Orrella dioscoreae: one gene and its partner. The protein of the gene in region 2 interacts with the protein of the main gene of each other region in a pairwise test. Links are inferred from orthologs where the notes say so. Each region holds a gene or a part of one and is shown on either strand. Other genes may lie near its edges.

The links. Proteins that work in one complex are often made in the same cells at the same time.
Region 1: the proteins of kdsB (region 2) and ODI_RS18760 interact in binary tests that used the Escherichia coli proteins (3 or more experiments, as listed by UniProt). The link is inferred for Orrella dioscoreae from one-to-one orthologs.

The regions. Positions count from the first base shown.
Region 1 is NZ_LT907988.1:4,070,078-4,075,481, reverse strand. What follows is about bases 1,571-4,322. They hold ODI_RS18760 (TetR/AcrR family transcriptional regulator), read right to left. Parts: upstream 3,374-4,322; coding sequence 2,768-3,373; downstream 1,571-2,767. Other genes in these bases: ODI_RS18755 (TonB-dependent receptor), read right to left, coding at 3,547-4,322; ODI_RS18765 (type 1 glutamine amidotransferase domain-containing protein), read right to left, coding at 1,973-2,665. Also shown: ODI_RS18775 (SDR family oxidoreductase), read right to left, coding at 44-784; more of ODI_RS18755, read right to left, coding at 4,323-5,404. UniProt on the Escherichia coli protein: Involved in response to both electrophiles and reactive chlorine species (RCS). Represses the transcription of the nemRA-gloA operon by binding to the NemR box.
Region 2 is NZ_LT907988.1:1,906,994-1,912,581, forward strand. Bases 1,283-4,218 are described here. They hold kdsB (3-deoxy-manno-octulosonate cytidylyltransferase), read right to left. Parts: upstream 3,165-4,218; coding sequence 2,400-3,164; downstream 1,283-2,399. Other genes in these bases: ODI_RS08900 (3-hydroxyacyl-CoA dehydrogenase), read right to left, coding at 1,283-1,441; adk (adenylate kinase), read right to left, coding at 1,616-2,272; ODI_RS08915 (Trm112 family protein), read right to left, coding at 3,168-3,365; lpxK (tetraacyldisaccharide 4'-kinase), read right to left, coding at 3,375-4,218. Outside these bases: murein biosynthesis integral membrane protein MurJ, read right to left, coding at 1-646; more of ODI_RS08900, read right to left, coding at 683-1,282; more of lpxK, read right to left, coding at 4,219-4,478; ODI_RS08925 (ExbD/TolR family protein), read right to left, coding at 4,475-4,891; ODI_RS08930 (MotA/TolQ/ExbB proton channel family protein), read right to left, coding at 4,888-5,529. UniProt on the Escherichia coli protein: Activates KDO (a required 8-carbon sugar) for incorporation into bacterial lipopolysaccharide in Gram-negative bacteria.

The DNA.
Region 1 (5,404 bases), 2.2 Mb from region 2 along the record:
GCCGGGATGGCGAAGGCCGTCCCGGCATGTTTCTTTCAAGGCTTCAGAACACCTGCTTCGTCGGCCGCAACACGATCTCGTTGATATCCACGTCCGCGGGCTGCTCGATGGCGAACGCCACCGCCCTGGCCACCGAACTCGCCGGAATCGCATCCTTGTAGAAGTTCAGCACCGTCTCGGCGGCCCCGCCCGAGGTGCTGTACTTCAGGTCGCTGTCCACGGCGCCCGGCTCGATGGACGTCACGCGGATGTGCTCGCCCACTTCCTGCCGCAAGCCTTCCGAGATGGCGCGCACCGCGAACTTGGTGCCCGAGTACACCGTGCCGCCCGGCGCGAAGACCTTGATGCCGGCCACCGAGCTGAGGTTGATGACGTGGCCGCTTTGCTGCGCCAGGAAACGGGGCAGGGCGGCGGCGATGCCGTACAGCGTGCCCTTGATGTTGACGTCGATCATCGCGTCCCATTCGTCGGTGTTCACCTCGGCCATCGGCCGGATGGGCATGAGGCCGGCGTTGTTGACGAGGACGTCCAGCCTGCCGAAGTCCGCCACCACGGCGGCGACGACGGCTTCGACCTGGGCCTTGTCCGTGACGTCCAGCGCATAGGCGCGGACCGTGCCGCCGGCGGCTTCGATGTCGGCGGCCACGCCGTCCAGCTTGTCCTTGCGGCGTGCCGCGATGGCGATCTTCGCGCCGCGTGCCGCGAGGAAGCGGGCCGTCTCGGCGCCCAGGCCAGTGCTGCCGCCGGTGATCAGGATGACCTTGTTTTCAATGCCGTTGCTCATGCGTAAGCCTCTTGGGTGATGGGTGGGGAGAAAGTGGGGTAGTCGGTGTAGCCCTGCGCCTTGCCGCCGTAGACCGTGGCCATGTCGAGGGGGCTCAGCGGCCAGCCGTTGGCGATGCGCGCGGGCAGGTCGGGATTGGCGATGAAGGGGCGGCCGAATGCGATCAGGTCCGCCAGGCCTGCGTCGACCAGCCTGGCGCCGCGTTCCGCGGTGTAGCGGCCCGCATACAGGATGCGTCCGCTGAAGGACTGCCGGACCGCCAGGCGGAAGGCCAGCGGAAGCTCGGGCGCGTTGTCCCAATCGGCTTCGGCGATCGAGACGTAGGCGACGCCGGCCGCTTCCAGCAACTTGATCGCCTCGATGTAGGTCTGTTGCGGATCGTCCTCGACGAAGCCGATATAGACCCGATCCTGGTCCGTGCTGGAGAAGAGCGGGGTGAAGCGCACGCCCAGCCGGTCCGGACCGACGACCGCCCCGACGGCAGCGATGATCTCGCGCAGGAAGCGCAGGCGGTTGTGCAGCGAGCCGCCGTAGGCGTCATTGCGGTGGTTGGCGTGCGCGGAGATGAACTGGTTGACCAGGTAGCCGTTGGCCGCATGGATTTCCACGCCATCGAAGCCGGCGGCCAGTGCGTTCCTGGCCGCCTGCGCGTACAGGTCCACCAGCGCTTCGATCTCGGGGATGGAGAGTGCGCGGGGCAGTGAAGGCTCGACCAATGTGCCAACACCGGGGCCCGTTTCGATGAAGGCTTTCACGTTTCGCGCCTGGATCGCGGAAGGGGCGACGGGCGCGTCGCCTTGCGGTTGCAAGGCGGTGTGCGAAACGCGGCCCACATGCCAAAGCTGCGCGAAGATCACGCCGCCTTCGGCATGTACCGCGTGGGTCACTTGCGCCAGCCGTCGATCTGGGCCTGGCGATGGATGCCAGGCGTCCAGGCGTAACCCTGGCCGCGTGGTTCGATTTGCGTGCCTTCGCTCACCATGAAACCCGCGCCGGCACGTTGCCGGTAATAGTCGGCCATCAGCGCGTTCGGCACATTGCCCGGCTGGGCGCTGCGCTGACGGGTGAGCGGGGGCAGAACGATGCGGTTCTTCAGGACCTGGCGGCCCAGCGTGACGGGCGTGAATAGCGAGGGATGCTGCATGGGAATCTCCTCATTGATCGGGGCGCGAATCATCTGGCGCTTGGTCATGCCGACTTGCCGGGGGCCAGTTGCTCGAGCAGGCGGGTTGCCGCCGCGGCGGAGGACGCCGGGTTCTGGCCGGTGATCAACAGGCCGTCCTGCACGATGTAAGGCGCCCAGTCAGGCCCCTTGGTATAGATGCCGCCCTGCGCCTTGAGCACGTCTTCGACCAGGAAGGGCACGATGTCGGTCAGCGCGACGGCGTCTTCCTCGGTATTGCTGAAGCCGGTGACTTGCTTGCCTTCGACCAGGGGACGGCCGGCGGGCGTCTTCACGTGCTGAAGCACCCCGGGGGCGTGGCAGACCAGCGCGATGGGCTTGCCGTTGGCAAGGAAGGCTTCCATGAGCGCGGCCGACGTGGCGTCCTCGGCCAGGTCCCACAGCGGGCCGTGCCCGCCGGGGTAGAACACGGTGTCGTAGTCGGCCTGCGAGACGCTGTCGAGGCGGACGGTGGCAGCCAACTGCGCAGTCGCCGATGCGTCGGCTTCAAAGCGGCGAGTCTCCGCCGTCTGGAAGGCCGGCTCGTTACTCTTGGGGTCCAGCGGGGGCTGGCCGCCCTTGGGCGAAGCCAGCACGATCTCGGCGCCGGCGTCCTTGAAGACGTAGTACGGCGCGGCCAGCTCTTCCAGCCAGAAACCGGTCTTGCGGCCGGTGTCGCCGAGTTGGTCATGCGAGGTCAGGATCATCAGGACTTTCATATCGTTTCTCCAGGTGGTGGTCTGTTTTTATTAGACCGGTCGTCTATAAGCAAGGGCTAAAAAAGCACCGCTATCGGCGGTGCCTGGAAGCGGTCCCGCGGCTCAGGCGGGAAGATGCAGGATCTTGCGCGTCGTGCTCATGGCCGTGGCGAAAGGTTGGGGGTTGCGGACGATCTTCACCATGATGCTGGCGCCCAGCCACAACTGATACAGGCTGTCGGCGACGTCTTGCGGCGTGCCGTCGATGGACAGCGAGCCCTCCGCGACGCCAGCCTGGATGGCCTGCGTCAGGCGGGCGGTAAGGCGGGTGGCCCCGCGCTTGAGCGACAGCCGCATGTCCTCGGACAGGTCCGCGACCTCGGCGCCCAGTTTCACGGCCAGGCACTTGCCCTGGCAGTCCGAGAAGGACTGGTTGTCCTGCCAGGCCTCCCAGTACTTCATCAGGCGCTGCGACATGTCCAGGCCCGGGGTGGCAAGGATGGCATCGATCTCGGCCAGGTAGGTGTCGAAATAGTTGTCGAGCAAGGCGACACCGAAAGCGTCCTTCGAGCCGAAGTAGTGATAGAACGAGCCCTTGGGCACGCCGGAGGCGGTCAGGATCTCGTTCAGACCGACGGCCGAGAAACCCTTGCCGGCCATGATGCGTTGGCCGTGGGCAAGGATGTTTTCGCGGGTGTGTGGCGTATCTACGGTGTGCGAAGTGCTCATGGAACGCACTGTAGCATCAGATTAGACCGGTCGTCTAGTTGCGTGGTTTGCCGTGGTACGGCCGCCACGTCGGCTTGCGGGCGGCAAGGGCAATGATAGGCGCGGGCGGCGCACGCCAATGAAAAAGGGGCCGCGCGTGGCGGCCCCTTCCTGCTGCAATAACGGCGGATCGGTCAGAAGTCGATCTGCGCCGACAGCAGCACCGTGCGCGGCGCGGCGACGGTGGCGAACGACCCGCTCGCCAGCCAGTAGTTGCTGTTGAACACGTTCTCGACGTTGGCACGGAAGACCACTGAGCGGCCGGCCACTTCCGTCACGTAGCGCGCCCCGACGTCATAGCGCGTCCACGAGGGCATCTGGATCGTATTGGCGGCGTCCAGCTGGACCTTGGCCGTGTGGATGGCGCGAGCGTTCAGGTTCAGGCCGGGCACCCAGGGCAGGTCCCAGCCCACGCCCAGGTTCAGGGTGTGATCCGGCACGCCGACCGCCTTGTTGCCCTGGTTCAGCCCGCCATTGGTCTTCGTCTGCTTGGCATCGTAGAACGTGGCGCTGGCCATGAGGCGCACGCCGTCCACCACCTCGCCGACCGCCGCCAGTTCCAGGCCGCGATTGCGCTGCTCACCGCCGTAGCTGAAGATGTTGGTGGTGGTGTCCGTGTAGGAGTTGGGCCGTTCGATCTGGAAGATCGACACGGTGGTCATCGCAGGACCCCAATCGGCCTTGACGCCAGCCTCGTATTGCTTGGTCTTGGCGGGCGGAAAGGATTCGCCCGCGTTGGCGGCGGAGTTGGGGGCGACGCTGCCCGTGGTGAGGCCGGCGGTGTAGTTGCCGTAGACAGAGACGTTGGCCAGGGGCTTGACCACGAAGCCGACGAGCGGCGTGACCGTGCTGTCGCTGTAGGACGAGGTGCGCAGGCCGGTGCTGGTGTTGAAGGCGTCCATCTCGACGCGCTGGTGGCGCAGGCCGCCCGTGAGCAGCACGCGGTCATCCAGGAAAGACAGCGTATCCGTCACGGCGATGCTGGATAGCGTGGCTTCCGAGGCCTTGCCCGGGCGGTGGCGTTCGCCGGTCATCGGCGTCAGCTTGACAGGGTGGTAGATATTGCTGGGTTGCGCGGACGCGGGCGGGGCAGACAGGAAGAAGTTGCCTTTTTCCTGCTCGAGCCGCGAAGCGCTGAGATTGAGGGCGTGCTTCACGCCCCAGGTGTTGAAACGGGTCCGCGCGCCGATTTCGCCGGTCTTGGTCCGCGAGTAGGCGTCATACCAGGCGTTGGTGACGCTCAGGTCGCCCGTGGGCGACACCGCGCTGGTGCCGCGGGCGGCCGGGAAGTCTTGCTCGGACGCGCCGTAGCGGTAGCCGCCGGCAGCATAGACGGTGACCTTGTCGGACAAGTCGTATTCCAGGCGTGACGCGATGGTCGAGTCACGGAACATCAGTTCCGTGCCGTTGTAGATGGCCCGGTGGCCTGACGGTGCGTCGGGGATGACCCTGCTGCCGGTCTGGAAGCCGTTCTGCGAACGGAAGTTGTCGGTGTTCTCGCGCTGCGTGTAGGCATCCAGCGACCACCGCAGGCGAGCGCCGCGGTAGTCCAGGGCGAGGGCGCCCAGGCCGAATTCCTGGCGGCCGTTGTCGAGCGAGGTCTGGCCATTGCGATAGACGCTGTTGACGCGCAGGCCCCAGCGGTTCTGTTCACCGAAGCGGCGGCCGACATCCGCATGGATGCCCAGCACCGACTTGCTTTCATAGGTGGTGGTCAAGCGGGTGAGCGGCTCATCGCCGGCGCGCTTGGTCACGATGTTGATGCCGCCGCCGACGCTGTTGGCGGGGCCGATGCCGTTCATCAGCGTGCCCGGGCCTTTCAGCACCTCCACGCGTTCCATGATGGCGGCAGGCATGCGGTTGGACGACGCCAGGCCGAACAGGCCGTTCAGGCCCACGTCATCGCTCGACATCGAGAAGCCGCGGATCTGGAAGTCGTCGCTGAAGCCGCTGGAGGAGGTCAGGACGCGGACCGATGCCTCGTTGACGACG
Region 2 (5,588 bases):
CAAGGCCCAGGCGCTTGAGTGCAATCCATTGGACGGCCAACTGCGCCACGCCGCCCGCCAGCACGCCGACGGCGAGGGCATGGACCGGCTGCGCCATGCGGGGCGCCAGCCAGATGGCGCTGGCGATCATCGCCACATTGAGCAGCACCGGCGTGAACGCCGGCACGGCGAACTTGCGCCAGGTGTTCAGCACGCCCGATGCAAAGGCGACCAGCGACATGCAGACGATGTAGGGGAACATCGTGCGGGTCATCCAGACCGCGGCGTCGAAGTCCTGCGCGCGCGAGGCGTCGCGCAGGCCGGTTGCCATGATGCTGACCACCCACGGCGCGGCCAGCATGCCGATGACGGTAATGGTCATCAGCACGAAGGTCAGCACGCGCGCGACCCGGTCCAGCAGCACGCGCACGGCGGCTTCGTCGTGTTCGGCCCGGGCCGATCCCAGGATGGGAACGAAGGCCTGGGCGAAGGCGCCTTCGGCAAAGAGGCGGCGCAACAGGTTGGGGATGCGGAAGGCGACCCAGAAGGCGTCGGTCAGCGGCCCCGCGCCAAAGGCGCGGGCGATGATGACGTCACGGACCAGGCCGGTGATGCGCGACAGCAGGGTAAAGCTGCTGACGGTGGCCGCCGAGCGGAGCAGACTCATTGCACGGACTTCTAGGGCTGACTCGAAGGCGCAATGTTACTTCGGCGGCATGCGGATGGCGCCATCCAGGCGGATGGTTTCACCGTTGATCATGTCGTTCTCGACGATGTGGCGCACCAGCTTGGCGTAGTCTTCCGGGCGGCCCAGGCGGGACGGGAAGGGAATGCTGGCGGCCAGCGAGTCCTGCACTTCCTGCGGCATGCCGAAGATCATGGGGGTGCCGAAGATGCCCGGGGCGATGGTCACGCAGCGGATGCCGTTGCGGGCCAGATCGCGGGCGATGGGCAGCGTCATGCCGACCACGCCGGCCTTGGAGGCGGCATAGGCTGCCTGGCCGATCTGGCCGTCATAGGCCGCGACCGAGGCGGTGTTGATGATGACGCCGCGTTCGCCGGTGGGCTCGGGCGTATTGCCGGCCATGGCGGTGGCGGCCAGGCGCAGCATGTTGAAGGTGCCGATGAGGTTGATGCCCACCGTGCGCTGGAAGAGTTCCAGCGGGTGGGCGCCGTCCTTGCCGACGGTCTTGGCGGCGGGGGCGACGCCCGCGCAGTTGACCAGGCCGAACAGCGGGCCCAGGGCGGTGGCGGCTGCCACCACGGCCTGGGCATCCGTTTCTTTCGTCACGTCGCAATGCACGTATCGTTGGCCGAGTTCGGCGGCCAGCGCCTCGCCAGCCGCGTCCTGCAGGTCGGCCAGCACGACGCGCGCGCCCTGTTCGACCAGCATGCGCACGGTGCCCGCGCCCAGGCCAGAGGCCGCGCCGGTCACGATGAAAACCTTGTTGGTGATGTCCATGTCTGTTTCCTGGCTGGCGTGGCGCGCACGCGCGGCAGGGGATGGACCCCGATGGACAGGCGCCTGGCCGATCCTGCGCCGCGCGGCGCGTGACGCCTCTTGCCCTGGCGGGCGGGAGGGGGGATTGCCGGCGGCGCACCGGGGCGCGCCGCCAGGCGTGGGCACGATGGGAACTTAGTCTTTCAGGGCGGCGAACAGGCGCGACTTGATTTCCTCGACGCTGCCGACACCGGAGATCTTGCGGTAGCGCGGCGCGGCGGCGGGGTCCTTGGCGGCCCAGCTGGCGTAATAGTCCACCAGGGGACGCGTCTGGTCGCGGTAGACCGACAGGCGGTGGCGCACGGTTTCCTCGCGGTCGTCGTCACGTTGCACCAGCGCTTCGCCGGTCACGTCGTCCTTGCCTTCGACCTTGGGCGGGTTGAAGCGCGTGTGGTACGAACGGCCGCTGGCCGGATGCACGCGGCGCCCGCTCATGCGTTCGATGATGTCGCTCTCGGGCACTTCGATCTCGACCACGAAGTCCAGGCCGATGTTCGCATCCTTCAGCGCATCTGCCTGGGGGATGGTGCGGGGGAAGCCGTCGAACAGATAACCGGGCTGGCAGTCGGGCTGGTTCAGGCGATCACGCACCAGGCCGATGATGAGGTCATCCGACACGAGGCCGCCAGCATCCATGATTTTCTTGGCTTCGAGGCCCAGCGGCGTGCCTGCCTTGACGGCGGCGCGCAGCATGTCGCCCGTGGAAATCTGGGGAATGCCGTATTGCTGAGTGACAAAGGCCGCCTGGGTGCCTTTGCCGGCGCCGGGCGGCCCGAGCAGGATGAGACGCATGAGTGCTCCAGTAAGAACGCTGTTTTTGTGAAATCGGGGCGATTATGCAGGATTTACGCCGCTAAGTTTCGCCATTCTGGTTATAAAAGGCCGGAGCCCGTGGGGCGAAAATGGCGGCGAGCCTTTCTTATACCTTATTTGCGAAGACGGCACGCACGCGCGCCAGGTCTTCGGGCGTATCCACGCCCGCCGCAGGCGGCGTCGGCGTCTTGTGTACGACGATGGTATGACCGTGCTCCAGCGCACGCAGCTGCTCCAGCGACTCGAAACGCTCCAGCTCGCCTTGCGGCAGGGAAGGGTAGCGGCGCAGGAAGCCGACGCGATAAGCATACAGGCCGATGTGGTGCCAGGCGGGCAGTCCGGGGGCCAGCCTTTGCGCGCCGTCAGACAACGCGTCGCGGGCCCAGGGGATGGGCGCGCGCGAGAAATACAGGGCCCGGCCGTCTGCGCCGCACACCACCTTGACGATGCTGGGCGTGAAAAGCGCCTGCGCATCGGCCAGCGGGCAGGCGCAGGTGGCGATGGCCGCGTCGGGCCGCTGGGCCAGCAGGTCCGCGACGGCGTCGATCAGCGCAGGCTCGATGAGGGGTTCGTCGCCTTGGACATTGACGATGATCTGCGCATCGTCCAGGCCCAGTTGCTCGGCGGCCTCGGCAAGACGGTCGGTGCCGGTGGGGTGGTCCGCGCGGGTGAGCAGGGCCTCATGGCCGTGCGCCCGGACCGCTTGCGCGATGCGCGGCGTGTCGGTGGCGACCAGCACCCGGCTGGCGCCGCAGGCCTGGGCCCTTTCAGCCACGCGCACCACCATCGGCTTGCCGCCGATGTCGGCCAGGGGCTTGTCGGGCAGCCGGGTGGAGGCCGCACGGGCAGGGATCAGCGCAATGAAGCCCACGGTTCAGGCAGGCTGGGCGGGCGGGCGCTCGGCCTGGGGCTCCAGGCGGCGGGCTTCGCTTTCCAGGAGGATCGGCACGCCGTCACGCACGGGATAGGCGAGGCGATCGCCGCGGCACACGAGTTCCGAGTGCGCGCGGTCGTAGTGGAGGCGGCCCTTGCAGGCGGGGCAGACAAGCAGGTCGAGCAGACGGGATTCCATCCAGGAATTCTAGTCGACTTTCCCGGGCGGGGGGGGGGGCTGGGTGTGCCGCTGCCGTCGCTGGGCGGCGGCGGCGCGCAGGCGGACGTCGAGCCAGTCGAAGAGGGCCGGGCGCGAGAACGCGGTGTCGGCGTGCACGGTCCAGAGCCGCTCGTCGCCCAGGCCCGCGCACTTGACCGCGTCCTTGGCGGTGATCAGCACGCCTTCGGCTTGAAGGCTATCGAAAGGCGAGCCGTGATAGGCGTAGTGATCCGGCAGGGGCAGGGTCTGCACCAGGTTCAGGCCTGCGTGGCGCAGCATCGAGAAAAACCGCTCGGGCTGGCCGATGCCGGCGGCGGCGGCCAGCGGCGTGGCGCCATAGCGCGCCATGAAGTCGGCCGCAGACAGGGATTCGCCCGAGACGAGGTTGACGTAGCGCGAGGGCGTCAGGCGCATGTCGCTGCGGTAGGGCACGCCCAGGGCCGCGCCTGCCGCGCTGTCGGACGTGGCGTGCATGCTGCGATTGGTGACGATGGCGTCCACGGTGTCCAGGCGTGCGGGCGGTTCGCGCAGCGGGCCGGCCGGCAGCAGCAGGCCGTTGCCCACGCCGCGCTCGTCGTCCACGGCGATTTCCACGTCGCGCCCCAGCGGCAGGTGTTGCAGGCCGTCGTCGCAGACGATCACGTCGACGTCGGGCCAGCGGGCCAGCAGGGCCTTGCCGGCCAGCGGGCGTTGCGGGTGCACGGCGACCGGCACCTGGGTTTCCTGGGCGATGAGGGCGGGTTCGTCGCCGAAGTCGTCGGCCGAGAGCGTGCCGCGACCGCTGCGCGGGGCGGGGCCGATCTTCACGCCATAGCCCCGGCTGATAACGCCGGGGCGCCAGCCGCGCTCGCGCAACGCGCGCACCACGGCGATGGTGACGGGGGTCTTGCCCGTGCCGCCGACATAGACGTTGCCCACCACGACGACCGGCACCGGGGCCCGCCAGGTCTTGCGCCAGCCTTGCGCGTGCGCCCGGCGGCGCAGCCGGATGGCCAGCCCCGTCAGGCAGGACAGCGGGCGCAGCAGGGTGGACAGCCAGCCGCCGGTCTGCCATTGGCGCTGGAGCAGCGTTGCGCCGCGGCCCATGGTCATGGTGCGCGCTGCGCGGCGAAGTTCACGCGCGCGATCCCGGCTTCACGGGCGGCTTCCATCACGTCGACGACCGACTGGTGGCTGGCCTGCCCGTCGGCATTGATGACGAGGACGGCATCGGCCTGGCCCGCGGCGGCGCGCGCCAGTGCCTGGGCGATGGCGGCTGCGCCGCTGGCTTCCAGCAGCTCGCCGTTCAGGGCATAGCGGCCATCGCGGCTGATGGCGATGTCCAGGGCCTGGGGGGGCGAGGCAGCGTCGGCCTGGGCGCGGGGCAGGGCGACTTCCAGCGCGCTCTGGCGCATGAACGAGGTGGTGGCCGCCAGGAAGATCAGGACCACCAGCAGGACGTCGATGAGCGGGATCAGGTTGATCTCGAGTTCTTCGTGGCCGGCGCGCGGACCGCCAAAATTCACGACACGCCCTCGTCGCGGGCCAGCACCCGCGCCAGGCGGGCGGCGGCCGTCTCCATGTCGCGCAGGAAATCCTCGACGCGGGCACGCAGGTGGCGGTGGAAGATCATGGCCGGGATGGCGATCAGGATGCCGAAACCGGTGTTGTACAGCGCGACGGAGATGCCGCGCGCCAGCTGGGCGGGGTCGCCGCCGTCGGGGGTGTAGGCGCCGAAGATCTCGATCATGCCCACGACCGTGCCGAACAGGCCCAGCAGCGGCGCCACCACGGCGATCGTTCCCAGGCCGGACAGGTAGCGGCCCAGCTTGTGGGCCTCGGCGCGGCCGGCATCCTCGACCGCCAGGCGCTGTTCGGCGCGCGGCAGGTGGCGGTTGCGCACGACCTCGGCCAGCACCCGGCCCAGCGGGGAGTTGGTGGCCAGGCGCGACAGGGCTTCCGGCGTGTCCTGGCGGCGGCGCAGCATGTCCAGCACCTGTTCGGTCAGGCCGCGCGGCAGCACGCGGGCGCGCCGCAGGGCCAGCAGGCGTTCGATGATGAGCGCCAGGCCCAGTACCGAGGCGAACAGCAGGGGGATGACGGGCCAGCCGGCATCGTGGAGGATGGAAAGCAAGACGGTAGCTCCTGGGCGATCCGGCGGCATGCCGGTCAGGCGACAGGTTGGCAATGATAGTGCATCGGCGCGGGGCGGCAAGCCCCTGT